Regions from separate parts of the Photobacterium sagamiensis genome, predicted to be linked through region 2. Evidence: riboswitches for the same ligand, from Rfam matches in the RefSeq annotation. Region 2 holds a riboswitch; each other region holds the start of a gene.

Region 1 (4,207 bases), on a different contig from region 2:
TTGTGGCGTTCTGAAGCGCACTGGCGTTTCAACCAAACAAGCAGGGTGATTGATGAGAATGTGATAAAGAGGCTTTAACTCACCTTTATGCTTTAGAAAAGCCGAAGATAGTTTCTCAACGAGATCTTGTTGACCATCCCCCGCAAAATGTAGCGCTAATTTTGCCGCAATATAGTTGGCTGTACTCAAATGCAAAGCCAAATCATTAAGGCAAGCTTCACCTTGTTTAATTCCAGCTTGTGGATATGACTTATTAAGTAACGAGATACTTCCCGGCTCATGCATAGAAAAGTTGAATGCAAAACCTGGTTGATTTTCATTGAAACTGACGGTCCAGCCTGTAATCGCTTTTGCTAAACTCGTGACATCTGTTTGCGAATACCCACCATTCACACCCAGTGTATGTAACTCCATTATCTCTCTGGCTAAATTTTCGTTTAATCCTTTGTTACGTTTTTTCCCGACTTTAGAATGCGGGCCGATAGATAAGTTATTGTCGAGAAATATTAACATCGCAGGATGCTTGATAGACCCCATCAGCATATCTTTAAAGTTCCCATTCCAATATTTCCGAACAATATCATTTTCAATGGTTGCCGCGAGCGGTCTAATCTTTCGCTTATCTACCGAGATCGCAAAGTGATTACTCCAAAATTGGATTAAACGCTCTTGGAAGTCTAATGGTGAGTGAAGTGTTTGTAGATTACGAGCATGGATTTGTTCATTATATTGCTGCTTGGAAAACGTATTTTCCTGCTGTTGTATCTTTTGTTTTTCAGCCTGCTTTTTTTTTGATTTTCGCCTTTTCTGCTGAAAATGTCCCATTTCAATAATAATATCATTGGTCGGAGTCAAGCCTGCAAGAGCATCATGTTTATACGGAACCGTTTCAACTTGTGCAGACAATGTATAAGATTGTAGTGAATTAGCTAAGGCCGCACCAAACCCGAATCGTTGTTGAGCTAAAATTATTCTTGAGTAATATTTCATAAATAGTCTAACTCTTATTTTTAATAAGATTATTTATAAGCATATCGTTAACTAGCCACAAATAATGTGAAGCTAACATTAAAAATACTAGCGAAGTATATAATTTGATGGCGGTTAAGGATTCATGCAATCAATAATTACATCAGATAGCTTTTCTATCGTTATCATTCTTCTTCTGATATAGAGCTTGATAGCGTATTTTGATTACCACCAAGAGCCAAAAGCCATTTGATAATTGGGAACGGTCCTCATTATCCATGACAGGCGATGAAAGTTGCTTTGCATAAATATTCACAATATTATTGACACTTATCCACGTTTGATGTTTGAATCAAGCCATCCCATATTTTATGGGATCAGAAGAGGTGCGTTAACCAGGTGATCTGTTCGAGGTATCCAAATACCCTCGACGGCAGATAAGGGGGATTAACGCCGAGGTAAGTTTGCGTTTGGAAGCAAGGCTTATCGGTTTCTGGGGCTGAATCCTCAGGACTGTCACCTATGGTGGAGAGCTTCTGGTGTTTGTGTTTTATCGCCCCACGTGGCTAATTGTCACTGGCGCCTTCGCAAAACCAAGCTCTCTGAACTGATATCAAAAAGTTCGGATGAGAGATGCCTAATCAAAATTCTATTCCCGCTGTCGGGAATGAACGCTTACAACAAACCACATTATGGACGGCGCTCATCACCCCGTTCCACTCCGATGAGTCTATTGACTTTGCGACCCTGATCCAACTAGCCAAAGAGCAAGATGCGGCCGGGAATGGGATCCTGATCCTCGGCAGTACCGGCGAAGCATTAGCAATGACACCGACGGAACAACAGGATGTGATCCGCCATATCTGTGCGCTGGATCTTTCTGTACCGCTCATGGTGGGTGTCGGCGGCTTCCAGCTGCAGCAACAAATGCAGTGGCTGGATTTTTTACAGGATTTTCCTGTCGATGCCCTGCTGATACCGGTTCCGCTTTACGCCAAGCCTGGTGCCGCTAGCCAGTTGAAGTGGTTTAACAGTCTGCTTGATGCCAGCAATTGGCCATGCATGATCTATAACGTACCTTCACGCACCGGTGTCGCCCTTAATGAGCAAACCTTGGGTTCACTCGAAAGTCATCCCAATACATGGGCAGTGAAAGAAGCCAGCGGAAGCATCGAAGCTTTCACCCGTTACCGCAACGCGGCTCCATCGCTACAGTTTTACTGTGGTGATGATGGCCTGCTGGTCGATTTTGTTGCTGCCGGTGCCTGCGGTCTGGTCTCTGTGGCCGCCAACGCCTGGCCTGAAGCCACTGCACACTATGTTCGCCAGAGCCTTAGCCAAACAGTTCCAAGCTTCAAGACCTTATGGCAACAAGCCAGCAACAGCTTATTCTGTGCCGCCAGCCCGATCCCGGTGAAAGCCCTGATGCAACATCAAGGTCGCCTCAATAACGCTGGACTGCGTCCCCCCCTATACATGGAAGAGATGCAAGAGTTAACCCCTGTTTTAAATGCCGATGCGGCAATATACCAATGGATGAAAACATGTCTGAATCAGTAGTAACCCCGGGCTGGAAGCTTTTACTTGATCAACTTGAGCGCGGCGAAATACGCACTGCAAACCAAGACCCAAAAGGTAACTGGCACGCCGATGCCGCTGTGAAACAGGGGATCTTAGCCGCTTTTCCAGCCGGAGAACTGATCAGCTTCGGACCTGAATACCCTGGCGCAGTTGACAAACATAACCTGTATCCACGTCAGTTTACGCCGGAAGAACAGGTTCGTCTGGTACCGGGGGGCTCAGCAGTTCGTCGCGGTGCTTATGTCGCACCGGGTGTTGTGATCATGCCGCCGGCCTACATTAATATCGGCGCTTATGTCGACAGCGGTACGATGGTAGACAGCCATGCTCTGGTCGGCTCTTGTGCCCAGATTGGCAAGAATGTCCACCTCTCTGCAGGTGTGCAGATTGGCGGTGTGCTTGAGCCTGTAGGTCAAACACCCGTGATCATCGAAGATGACGCCTTTATCGGTGCCGGTTGTGTGATCGTTGAAGGGATTGTTGTAAAAAAAGGGGCGGTACTGGCACCGGGTGTAACGCTGTCAGCTGCAGTAGCTGTTTATGATCTGATTAATGAATGCCAGTTGCCAAAAGGCGCACCGATCCCTGAAGGCGCGGTTGTTGTTCCAGGCAGCCGCCCGGCCAGCAGTGAGTGGGGCAAAAAGATGGGCCTGAGCGTACAGTGTCCGGTGATCATCAAATACCGCGATGACAGTAGCGATGCTTCACTGGTTCTGGAAGAGGCGCTTCGTTAATGGCACTGACTGAGCAAGTTCGCAAGGTACTACAACTCGCCAGCAAGCAACAACCTCATTCATTTTATGCCTATGATCTTGACGGTCTGGATCAGCACTTGGCAGGCCTTGAAAGTGCGCCGGCCAAGTTATGGTATGCCGTTAAAGCTAATCCGTTATCGGCCATCATCCAGGCTCTTGATGCCAGAGGCTTTGGCTTTGATGTCGCAAGCCTAGGCGAGTTAAAACAGGTATTGGCACAAGGCGTCGATCCATCACGTATTTTAAATACCGGCCCGGTAAAAACACCGGAGCACCTTGCCGAGTTTGTTGAGCGCGGCGTGCGTATATTTGTACTTGAAAGCCACCAGCAGGCAGATGATCTGGCCAAGATCGCCCGCGAAAAACAAATCCGTATTCAGGTGCTGCTACGGGTACAGCTTCCGTGGGCGAAAGATCCGGAAGAAAAGATGAATGTATTAGGGGGAAGTAACCCTACCCCGTTCGGGCTGACGCCTGAACAGTGGATGCCTGATACTTTCACTTTGCCTGATGAATTTGAGCTGTTGGGTGTGCATTGCTTCCAATGGGGCAATATCCTTTGTGCCGATACTCTGGTGCAAACCTGGCAGGCAGCTATGCCTAAACTTAACGCCCTGCTTGATGCCTGGCAAATACAAGAACCTGTCGTCGACTTAGGCGGCGGGCTTGGTATCCCTTATGCCGGACAACAGCAAGAGCTAGACTGGCAGCGGGTTTGCCAGGGGCTGGAACAGTTAAAATGCAAATTCCAGCTTGGCGAATGCTGGATGGAATTAGGCCGTTATGCGGTTGGCCCCTATGGTTATTACGCAAGTAAGGTTGCCGATATCAAAGATAATCAGGGTGTCCATTTTGCCGTGATTGAAGGCGGAAGCCAGCACCTGCTACGTCCGGCGCTTACA
Region 2 (4,207 bases):
AAACAATGCCGCTCACGTTAAGTGAACGGCATTAAGCTTACGCTTCCTTTTTTTATTCAAACCTGTTTCCTGAGCCGAAACCTGTTCTAACGACCCAATGCTTCTTTATAGTGTTTACGACAAACGGAAACATAACGGTCATTACCGCCAATTTCAACTTGATCACCATCAGCAATGGCCTGACCAGACTCGTCCTGACGGATCACCATATTTGCTTTACGGCCACAATGACAAATCGTCTTAAGCTCGACCAGCTTATCGGCCCATGAAAGCAAATATCGGCTACCTTCAAATAGCTCACCACGGAAATCACTACGAAGACCGTAACATAATACCGGCACATGCAGTTTATCGACGACTTCGGTTAACTGGTAAACCTGATCTTTTGTCAGGAACTGGCACTCATCAATCAATACGCAGTCAATTTTGGATTCACGGTGCAAGGCTTGCAGTTTTTCCCAGAGATCATCTTCGCGAGTATATAACTCCGCATCTTCTTGTAAACCGATCCGAGAGCTGACCTTGCCCTGACCAAATCGGTTATCAATCGCCGCGGTGAAGATCACCGGTAACATACCGCGTTCGCGATAATTAAAAGATGATTGTAATAATGTCGTCGATTTACCCGCATTCATTGCTGAGTAGTAGAAATACATCTGGGCCATGAGGCTCCCCAAAGACTGAAAAACTGCCGAAATGCTACAGAAATTAGCACGGAAATGAAAGGAGATCCCGCATAGAAAATAAGGAATGCAGATGCATCGCTTTTAACTCAAAATCACTTGGCAAGATAAAAAAAAGCCTGCGAAAACATCGCAGGCTTCATCGCAGATTATGGATCTGTTATACGTTTGCAGTAGCACCTATTGGGCGGCGAGAGAGCCACGATAGCATTACACAAACCACAATAAATGTGATGGTTGCGGCCATAAATGACACTGCCAGTGAACCCGTCATGCCCAGCACCAAGAAACCAATGGCCGACACCAAAGCGACCGAAAGCGCGTAAGGTAGCTGAGTCGATACATGATCAATATGGTGACAACGAGCACCGGTTGAAGACAGTATTGTGGTATCAGAAATCGGAGAACAATGGTCACCGAAAACCGAACCTGCCAGAACCGCACTTAACATCGGCAATAGCAAAGCAATCTCTGTCGCGGCAGATAAATCACCTGCAATCGGTAACATAATACCAAAAGTACCCCAAGAAGTTCCTGTTGAGAACGCCATAATACCTGATAGCAAGAACAGGATAACGGGTAGCATCGTTGGGTCAATATTGCCTTGTACCAGCGTAGACAAATACTTTCCGGTCGCCATATCGCCGATTACGCTACCGATACTCCAGGCGAACAACAGGATCAGAATGGCACCAAACATCGATTTAGCACCGATCCACAATGTTTTCACGACCTCAGCCATCGGGATTTTCTGACGCAAGACAGGAATAAGCGCCGACACCAAACCAAAGAAACCACCGTAACATAGCGATTTACCCACATCGGTATTTTCAAAAGCACCCAGAATATTGAACGCAATACCATCCGCTTCCAGAGCCTGATAACCCGTATAAATCATAAAGAAGAAAGTGGAGAGGATCAGAATCACAATCGGCATAACCAGATCAGCAACACGGCCATGCTCACTTTCTTCGATTTCCAGCTCATCATTCAGATCTTTAGCCTGACTGTTATCATCACCTTCATCGAACCCATAACCATGACTTGCCTCTACTTCATGCTTTTTCATGGCGCCAACATCGATTTGGAACCAAGCAACAGCAAAAACCATCAGCAGAGCAAATACGGCATAGAAATTCATTGGTGCCAGCTGCAAGAATGCACTTAATGCTGAATATTCAGTCACACCATGTGACACCAGAATGCCACCAATAACGGTAATGATATAAGCGCCCCAGCTGGATGCCGGCATTAATACACACATAGGTGCAGCCGTTGAATCCAGAATATAAGCCAGTTTAGCGCGTGAAACATAGAAGCGGTCAGTGACCGGGCGAGAAATCGAACCTACCGCCAGGCTATTAAAATAGTCATCAACGAAAATGAAAACACCTAAAAATGCAGCCAGGAGCTTCGCACCACGTTTAGTTTTAATCTTGGTTTGTGCCCATTCGGCAAATGCGCGTGTACCACCCGATAAGGTCAGTAATGCCGTCATCATTCCCAGTAAAACCAGGAATACCACGATACTCATGTTCCAGCTATTAATGGCACCATCTTCGATGAATACGCTTTTGACTGTTGTTAACAAGTAATCTGCGGTGGCCCCTGCAGAGAAATCGGTTAATAACAGTGCGCCTAATACGACACCAACACCTAAAGAAACCAATACTTTACGTGTAAGGACAGCCAATACTAATGCCACTAAAGGCGGTAAAAGCGAAATGGAAGAATGGGAAAAATCTACAATATTCATGATCTCTACTACAACCGATATTGGTCGGAGATCTACTGCTGAACACGGGAATAACCGTGATTAGATGAGTATAAGGAAAGAAGATAAACCTCTCCCGACCCCACAGTAGCGCTCCATAGTTAATGTAATTTATACTATGGCAGTGTTGCCCCTATTTGGTGACAACCCCAGCAAGAAGGCTTGATAAACCTTTCTAACTTCGGCATTGGCTCCTTTCGCAAACTATCATCGGAATCACCCTACAGCTTGCTACTTATAGACAATGCGCCTCTACCCTTAGTCAAGGAATGGTTCATTCTACGGAATGTCGACTCTTTTGCAACAACTTAAAGTGAAAGATTTCACACAAATAGTGAATAATATTGCCGAAGTGGTGAGTTTTTAACCACAAAATCCAAATTTGAATACGATTATTATGAAATGGCGGACATTTATATATAGCGATGAATCACATTTTGGTTGATATTTCCAAACCAAAATGTGATTACATTTTTTCATAATTGAGAATTCATTCGACAAACGAACATTATTTAATTATTAAACAAATAAATTGTTTGGCACTGACGCTATAAAAGTATTATTATTGATAAATATTGCTTTTTGACTGCTATTATTAATGTGGCAAGTTTGAAATTAACAGGAAATAAAAATGTCTGATGTAATGAAAGCGCTATTAAACCTTCGCAGCCTTCGCGCACTTTCTCGCGAATATACACTTGAGCAACTACAAGAAGCTCTGGAAAAACTACAAACAGTCGTTACTGAACGTGAAGAATCTGAAGCGGAAGATATCGCTAAAGAAAATGAGCGTAACGAAAAGCTGGATCATTACCGTGAAATGCTTCTGGCTGATGGTATCGACCCAGAAGAATTACTTTCTAGCCTAGCTAAAGCACCAAAAGCTAAGCGTGCTTCACGTCCAGCAAAATATAAATTCATCGACGAAAACGGTGAAGAAAAAACGTGGACAGGCCAAGGCCGTACACCAAGTTCATTGAAGAAAGCGTTAGATGCCGGTCAATCTATTGATGATTTCGAAATCTAATAGGCTGTATACCAGTTGAATAAAAGCCCGGCTATCACGCCGGGCTTTCTATATTCAGTAAAAGCATTTTCATTTAATAACTATCTACTACTACTTTAGGGTTAATCACCTGTCACTCAGACAATTCACGCAGCCACAAATAATCTCAATACTCATTGATGATGTTAATAATAGCCATTAAAAACCCCGCGAAATGAGCTGACAAGCTTTTAGCAAGATAAAAAACATTTTATCCGTACACGGCTACTCCTACTCATCAGCTCAACCGTATGATATTGAAATTAAAGAAAATTTTACATCAACAAATCTCATGAAGAAGAAACGGTAACATGCTGACAAACGATCAGACACAACGAAAAAGAGCCAGGTATTAATGCCTGGCTCTATCTCTTTTTAAAATCAAAAAATCAAAGGTTATCGAATTCGGTCTGCGAGATGACTCACCGCTAAAGCAAAATAATGCGAACGATTCCAGCTTAATAGGGTTTGATAATTACCATAAATCAGATATGCACGCCCTCGTTGATCATCAGGTTGAATAAGCCATGCGTCAATATTAACCTTTGGTAGGGCTTGTCCATTTATTTTCCTGACTCCTAGCTTCTGCCATTCATCTAAAGGTCTCGCTTTTTCCTTTTCGACACCTTTAAATGATGCGCTTATTCCTGCCGGGAATTTAACCTGTCTTCCCCAGGTATATTCATCATTCCAGCCCGACATCTT
Region 3 (4,207 bases), on a different contig from region 2:
TGGTATTGGCGAACACGACATAGCAAAGCAATTTAAAGCTAAAGGCGATGATTACCACGCCATTATGATTCAGGCTGTGGCTGATCGCCTGGCAGAAGCATTTGCGGAGTGCTTGCATGAGACTGTCAGGAAAGAAATTTGGGGCTATGCGCCAGATGAAGCGCTTGCTAACGACGATCTGATCCGTGAAAAATATCAGGGTATTCGTCCGGCTCCGGGGTATCCGGCTTGTCCGGAACACACCGAAAAAGGTGAGATCTGGAAGTTGCTGGATCCAGAAGCGAATACCGGTATGACATTAACAGAGAGTTATGCCATGTGGCCTGGGGCGGCGGTCTCAGGTTGGTATTTCTCGCACCCGGATTCTCGCTTCTTTGCAGTGGCACAGATCCAGGAAGATCAGCGCGATAGTTATGCTGAGCGTAAAGGATGGGATTTAATTGAAGCCGAGAAATGGTTAGGCCCAAATCTCTAATGCGATGATGACAGAAGGCAAAGGCGCTCAGGTGAGCGCCTTTATTTTATTGTGTTATTCAAAGATCTCGCGATGGAGTTCTTTTACAACCGGTTTAGCATCTTGTTCTTTGACTAAGAAGCACAGGTTATGAGGGCTGGCACCGTAGCAAATCATTCTCAGGTTAAAGTCTTCCAGCGTATTGAAAACCTTGGAGACGGAACCTTTCGTATTGCTCATCTGATTGCCAATTAAGGCGACTAAGCAGAGATCCTGCTCGACCTCTACCCGGCATAACTTGGTAAGTTCTTCCAGTGCCCCCGGAGGTAGTTGTGGGGTACCGCCACTAGTATCGGTTTGATCCAGGGTCAATGAAACGCTGACTTCAGAAGTGGTGATCAAATCAACAGAGACTTTATGCTCAGCCAAAATCCTGAACACTTCAGCCAGGAAGCCATAAGCGTGGAACATATTGAGACTGGTTAGTGTCACCATAGTCTGATTACAGCGCAACGCCAAGGCGCGGAACAGAGGAGCAGCACTGACACTTTCCCGAATCCAGGTGCCACCCTGTTCCGGTGCTTTGGATGAGCCGACAAAGACAGGGATCTGTTGACGGATCGCTGGGCGTAAAGTCGACGGGTGCAAGATCTTAGCGCCGAAGTTGGCCATCTCATATGCTTCACTAAAGCTGATCTCTTTGATCGGTTTTGCTTTCGGCGCAATACGAGGATCGGTGGTGTACATACCTGGAATATCAGTCCAGATCTCCAGGGTTGCAGCATCAATCGCCTCTGCCATCAGGGCGGCACTGTAGTCGCTGCCTCCGCGGCCCAAAGTGGTGGTTTTACCTTCGGCATCAGAGCCAATGAAACCTTGTGAGACTACCACGTGATTGGTAAATAGTGGGGTGAGCTCTTGCTGTGATAACTGGCGGATCACTTCGGGGTGTGGAATTGCTCTGCCGAAATGGCTGTCTGTGCGCATGACATCGCGAATATCAAAGCGGACAGCATTGATCCCTTGCTCGATCATGATTTGGGTAAATAGGTGGGTGGAAAGCAGTTCACCATTTGCGACTAGCTGATCGGTTAACTCTGTCGAAGTGTGCAGTGCGGCTTGCTCCGCCAGAGTGGCAACCTGATCCAGTAAGTTGTTGACGGCTTCTAAAATCGGGCTTGGTTGTTGTAACTGGCTGATAACGGATTGATGAATGTCAGTCAGACGCGTCAGTAAGGCAAAGCGATGCTCTGAATCTGTCACACCGTTAGCCAGTTCAACCAGGATGTTGGTTACCCCGGAACAGGCGCTGATTAGCACCAAACGGGTTTGCGGGTTATTTTTGATAATCGTGGTGCTACGGCTCATCGCTGCAAAATCTGCAACGCTGGTACCACCGAATTTGGCCACCGTGAACGGTGGTGAAGTTGCTGAATTATGATTTACAAGGCTCAAGGTAAGTCTCCCGGTAACAATAAAAATATAATGAGGAAAAGGGAATTTACTCGGATAAATATTCCCAATATCTAATTGTCAGGAGAGCAGGCAGGCGAGACATACGAATAGCGCGACAACCAGAAGCTCTCCACCTTTTACTCATCAAAAATAAAAGGTGACAGCCAGAAGGATTCAACCTTCGAAGCCGATATTGCTGGTTCCCTGTCCAGCAATACCTCGGCGTTATTCCCCCTCTCTACACTGCTTCGGGGTGGGGCCCCGCAGCCTAGATACCTGGATAACGCTCCTCTTCTGTCTTTACCTGATGGCATACTTTCCATCAGGATGAACAAAACTTGTCCTTCATTGAATAGGATTTGTTGTTAGGTTGTCAATCTTTCTGTGGTTATTTATGCAAAATAAATGCAATTGATTGATAATAGTTTTCAACGAGACTTGCGACTTAGGGGAATTCCTTTAATACTCTGTAGCTGCATTAGTGTAATTATTCCCCCAACATATAATAAAACAGGGAATTGCTGACCTCTTACCTCAAGGAGAAACAATAATGACAATTGGGAGTTTTTATCCGCCGCAACGTACCCTTATGGGTCCCGGCCCATCAGATATTTATCCGCAAGTTTTACAAGCATTGAGCCGTCCGACAGTGGGTCATCTTGATCCCGTATTTATTGGCATGATGGATGAGTTGAAGCAACTGCTGCAATACGCATTTCAAACGGAGAACACCTTTACTATCGCCGTTTCCGCGCCAGGTAGTGCCGGGATGGAGGCATGCTTCGTTAATCTGGTTGAACCGGGTGATAAAGTCATTGTTTGTCGTAATGGTGTTTTTGGCGATCGTATGCGTGAAAATGTGGAGCGCTGTGGTGGTCAGGCTGTGCTGGTGGATAATAACTGGGGTGAGCCCGTCGCTCCGGTACTGGTCGAGCAGGCACTCGTTGCGCATCCGGACGCGAAAATTTTAGCTTTTGTTCATGCAGAAACGTCAACCGGTGCGTTAAGTGATGCTGAGACCCTAGCGCAGTTGGCGCGTCAGCACGATTGTCTGACGATTGTTGATGCCGTCACTTCCTTGGGGGGCGTTCCTCTGCGGGTGGATGAATGGCAACTGGATGCGGTGTACTCGGGAAGCCAGAAGTGCCTGTCTTGTGTACCGGGCCTATCGCCACTGACGTTTTCCCAGCGGGCCATAGATAAAATTCAGAGCCGCACTACACCAGTACAGAGTTGGTTCCTGGATCAAAGCTTAGTGCTGGGTTACTGGAGCGGGGAAGGGAAACGCAGCTATCACCATACCGCGCCGGTCAATAGTTTGTATGCGCTGCATGAAGCTTTGGTGTTGTTACAAAATGAAGGGCTGGAAAATGCATGGCAGCGACATAAAGATTTGCACCTTGAGTTACGTGAAGGGTTAGAAAAACTCGGGATTGAGTTTGTTGTAGATGAAGCCTCTCGTTTGCCACAACTTAATGCGGTATATATTCCCGAAGGGGTGGATGATGCGTTAGTGCGTCAGACCTTGCTTGAACGTTATAACCTGGAGATCGGCGCCGGTTTAGGTGCGTTAGCGGGCAAAACCTGGCGGATTGGTCTGATGGGGTATTCGGCAAGAAGTGAGAATGTTGCCTTATGCCTAAAAGCATTGGAAACGACGCTGAAATAATGAAAGGTTGAATTTCTGCCTGAATTCAATAAAAACGGCTACGCAGGTAGCCGTTTTTTATTGAATGCTGTTATGTCACAAGCTCAATTGTTACAGCCCTTACTTACCAGCCAGTAATGCCGCTGAAAGCTGGCTGCCCTGCGGCGCAGGTTTACTCTGTATCGCCGGTAATACCGACGAGATGGTGAAGTCATTGCCGGGGAACAAAAATTCAGCCTCTTGCTGGATCTGTCTGGCCTGCTCCTGTTGATCCAGCAGTTGATAGGCTGCGATCAAATTATGATATAGCGCCGGACGTGGCCAGCTGACCGCTTTCTGAGTTGCCCAGTGGATATATTCTTCAATTAAGTTCTCATTATGACTCGCGGCACCTAACTGCAACTGAGTGAGATGCAAATCCCAGTCAAAACGATTCTGCCACGCCCATGGGTTGTTCACCTGCATCAGGTAATCAACATTCACCGGCCGCGTAGTTTCGAATTTGGTCAGTAACCTGCCAGAATATAAGGTCGTTAACATAAAGCTGGTGACAAGAATTGGCATTAGCAGGGCACAGAATTTTACCGAGAGTACATAGCGCGCATGGTACTTATGGTATTTCGCCGTCAGGTTATCGACCCAGTAAATCA

What was found. A riboswitch is a leader RNA that binds a small molecule or an ion and turns the genes downstream of it on or off. The one in region 2 is predicted to bind lysine.
Region 1: another riboswitch for lysine. It lies ahead of dapA (4-hydroxy-tetrahydrodipicolinate synthase); the one in region 2 lies ahead of L4D76_RS16370 (Na+/H+ antiporter NhaC family protein).
Region 3: another riboswitch for lysine. It lies ahead of lysC (lysine-sensitive aspartokinase 3); the one in region 2 lies ahead of L4D76_RS16370 (Na+/H+ antiporter NhaC family protein).

The regions. Positions count from the first base shown of each region.
Region 1 is NZ_JAKJSP010000056.1:29,267-33,473, reverse strand. Features, by position in the region: gene L4D76_RS23020 (DUF1800 domain-containing protein) at 1-990, opposite strand, end outside; lysine riboswitch at 1,343-1,513, shown strand; gene dapA (4-hydroxy-tetrahydrodipicolinate synthase) at 1,603-2,529, shown strand; gene L4D76_RS23010 (2,3,4,5-tetrahydropyridine-2,6-dicarboxylate N-succinyltransferase) at 2,514-3,284, shown strand; gene L4D76_RS23005 (PLP-dependent decarboxylase) at 3,284-4,207, shown strand, end outside.
Region 2 is NZ_JAKJSP010000032.1:79,792-83,998, reverse strand. Features, by position in the region: partial or broken gene L4D76_RS16380 (IS4 family transposase) at 1-25, shown strand, start outside; gene L4D76_RS16375 (thymidine kinase) at 87-665, opposite strand; gene L4D76_RS16370 (Na+/H+ antiporter NhaC family protein) at 844-2,439, opposite strand; lysine riboswitch at 2,538-2,720, opposite strand; gene L4D76_RS16365 (H-NS family histone-like protein) at 3,089-3,484, shown strand; gene L4D76_RS16360 (lytic murein transglycosylase) at 3,899-4,207, opposite strand, start outside.
Region 3 is NZ_JAKJSP010000022.1:139,226-143,432, reverse strand. Features, by position in the region: gene metH (methionine synthase) at 1-475, shown strand, start outside; gene lysC (lysine-sensitive aspartokinase 3) at 530-1,909, opposite strand; lysine riboswitch at 2,025-2,211, opposite strand; gene L4D76_RS11440 (pyridoxal-phosphate-dependent aminotransferase family protein) at 2,460-3,578, shown strand; gene L4D76_RS11435 (PglL family O-oligosaccharyltransferase) at 3,678-4,207, opposite strand, start outside.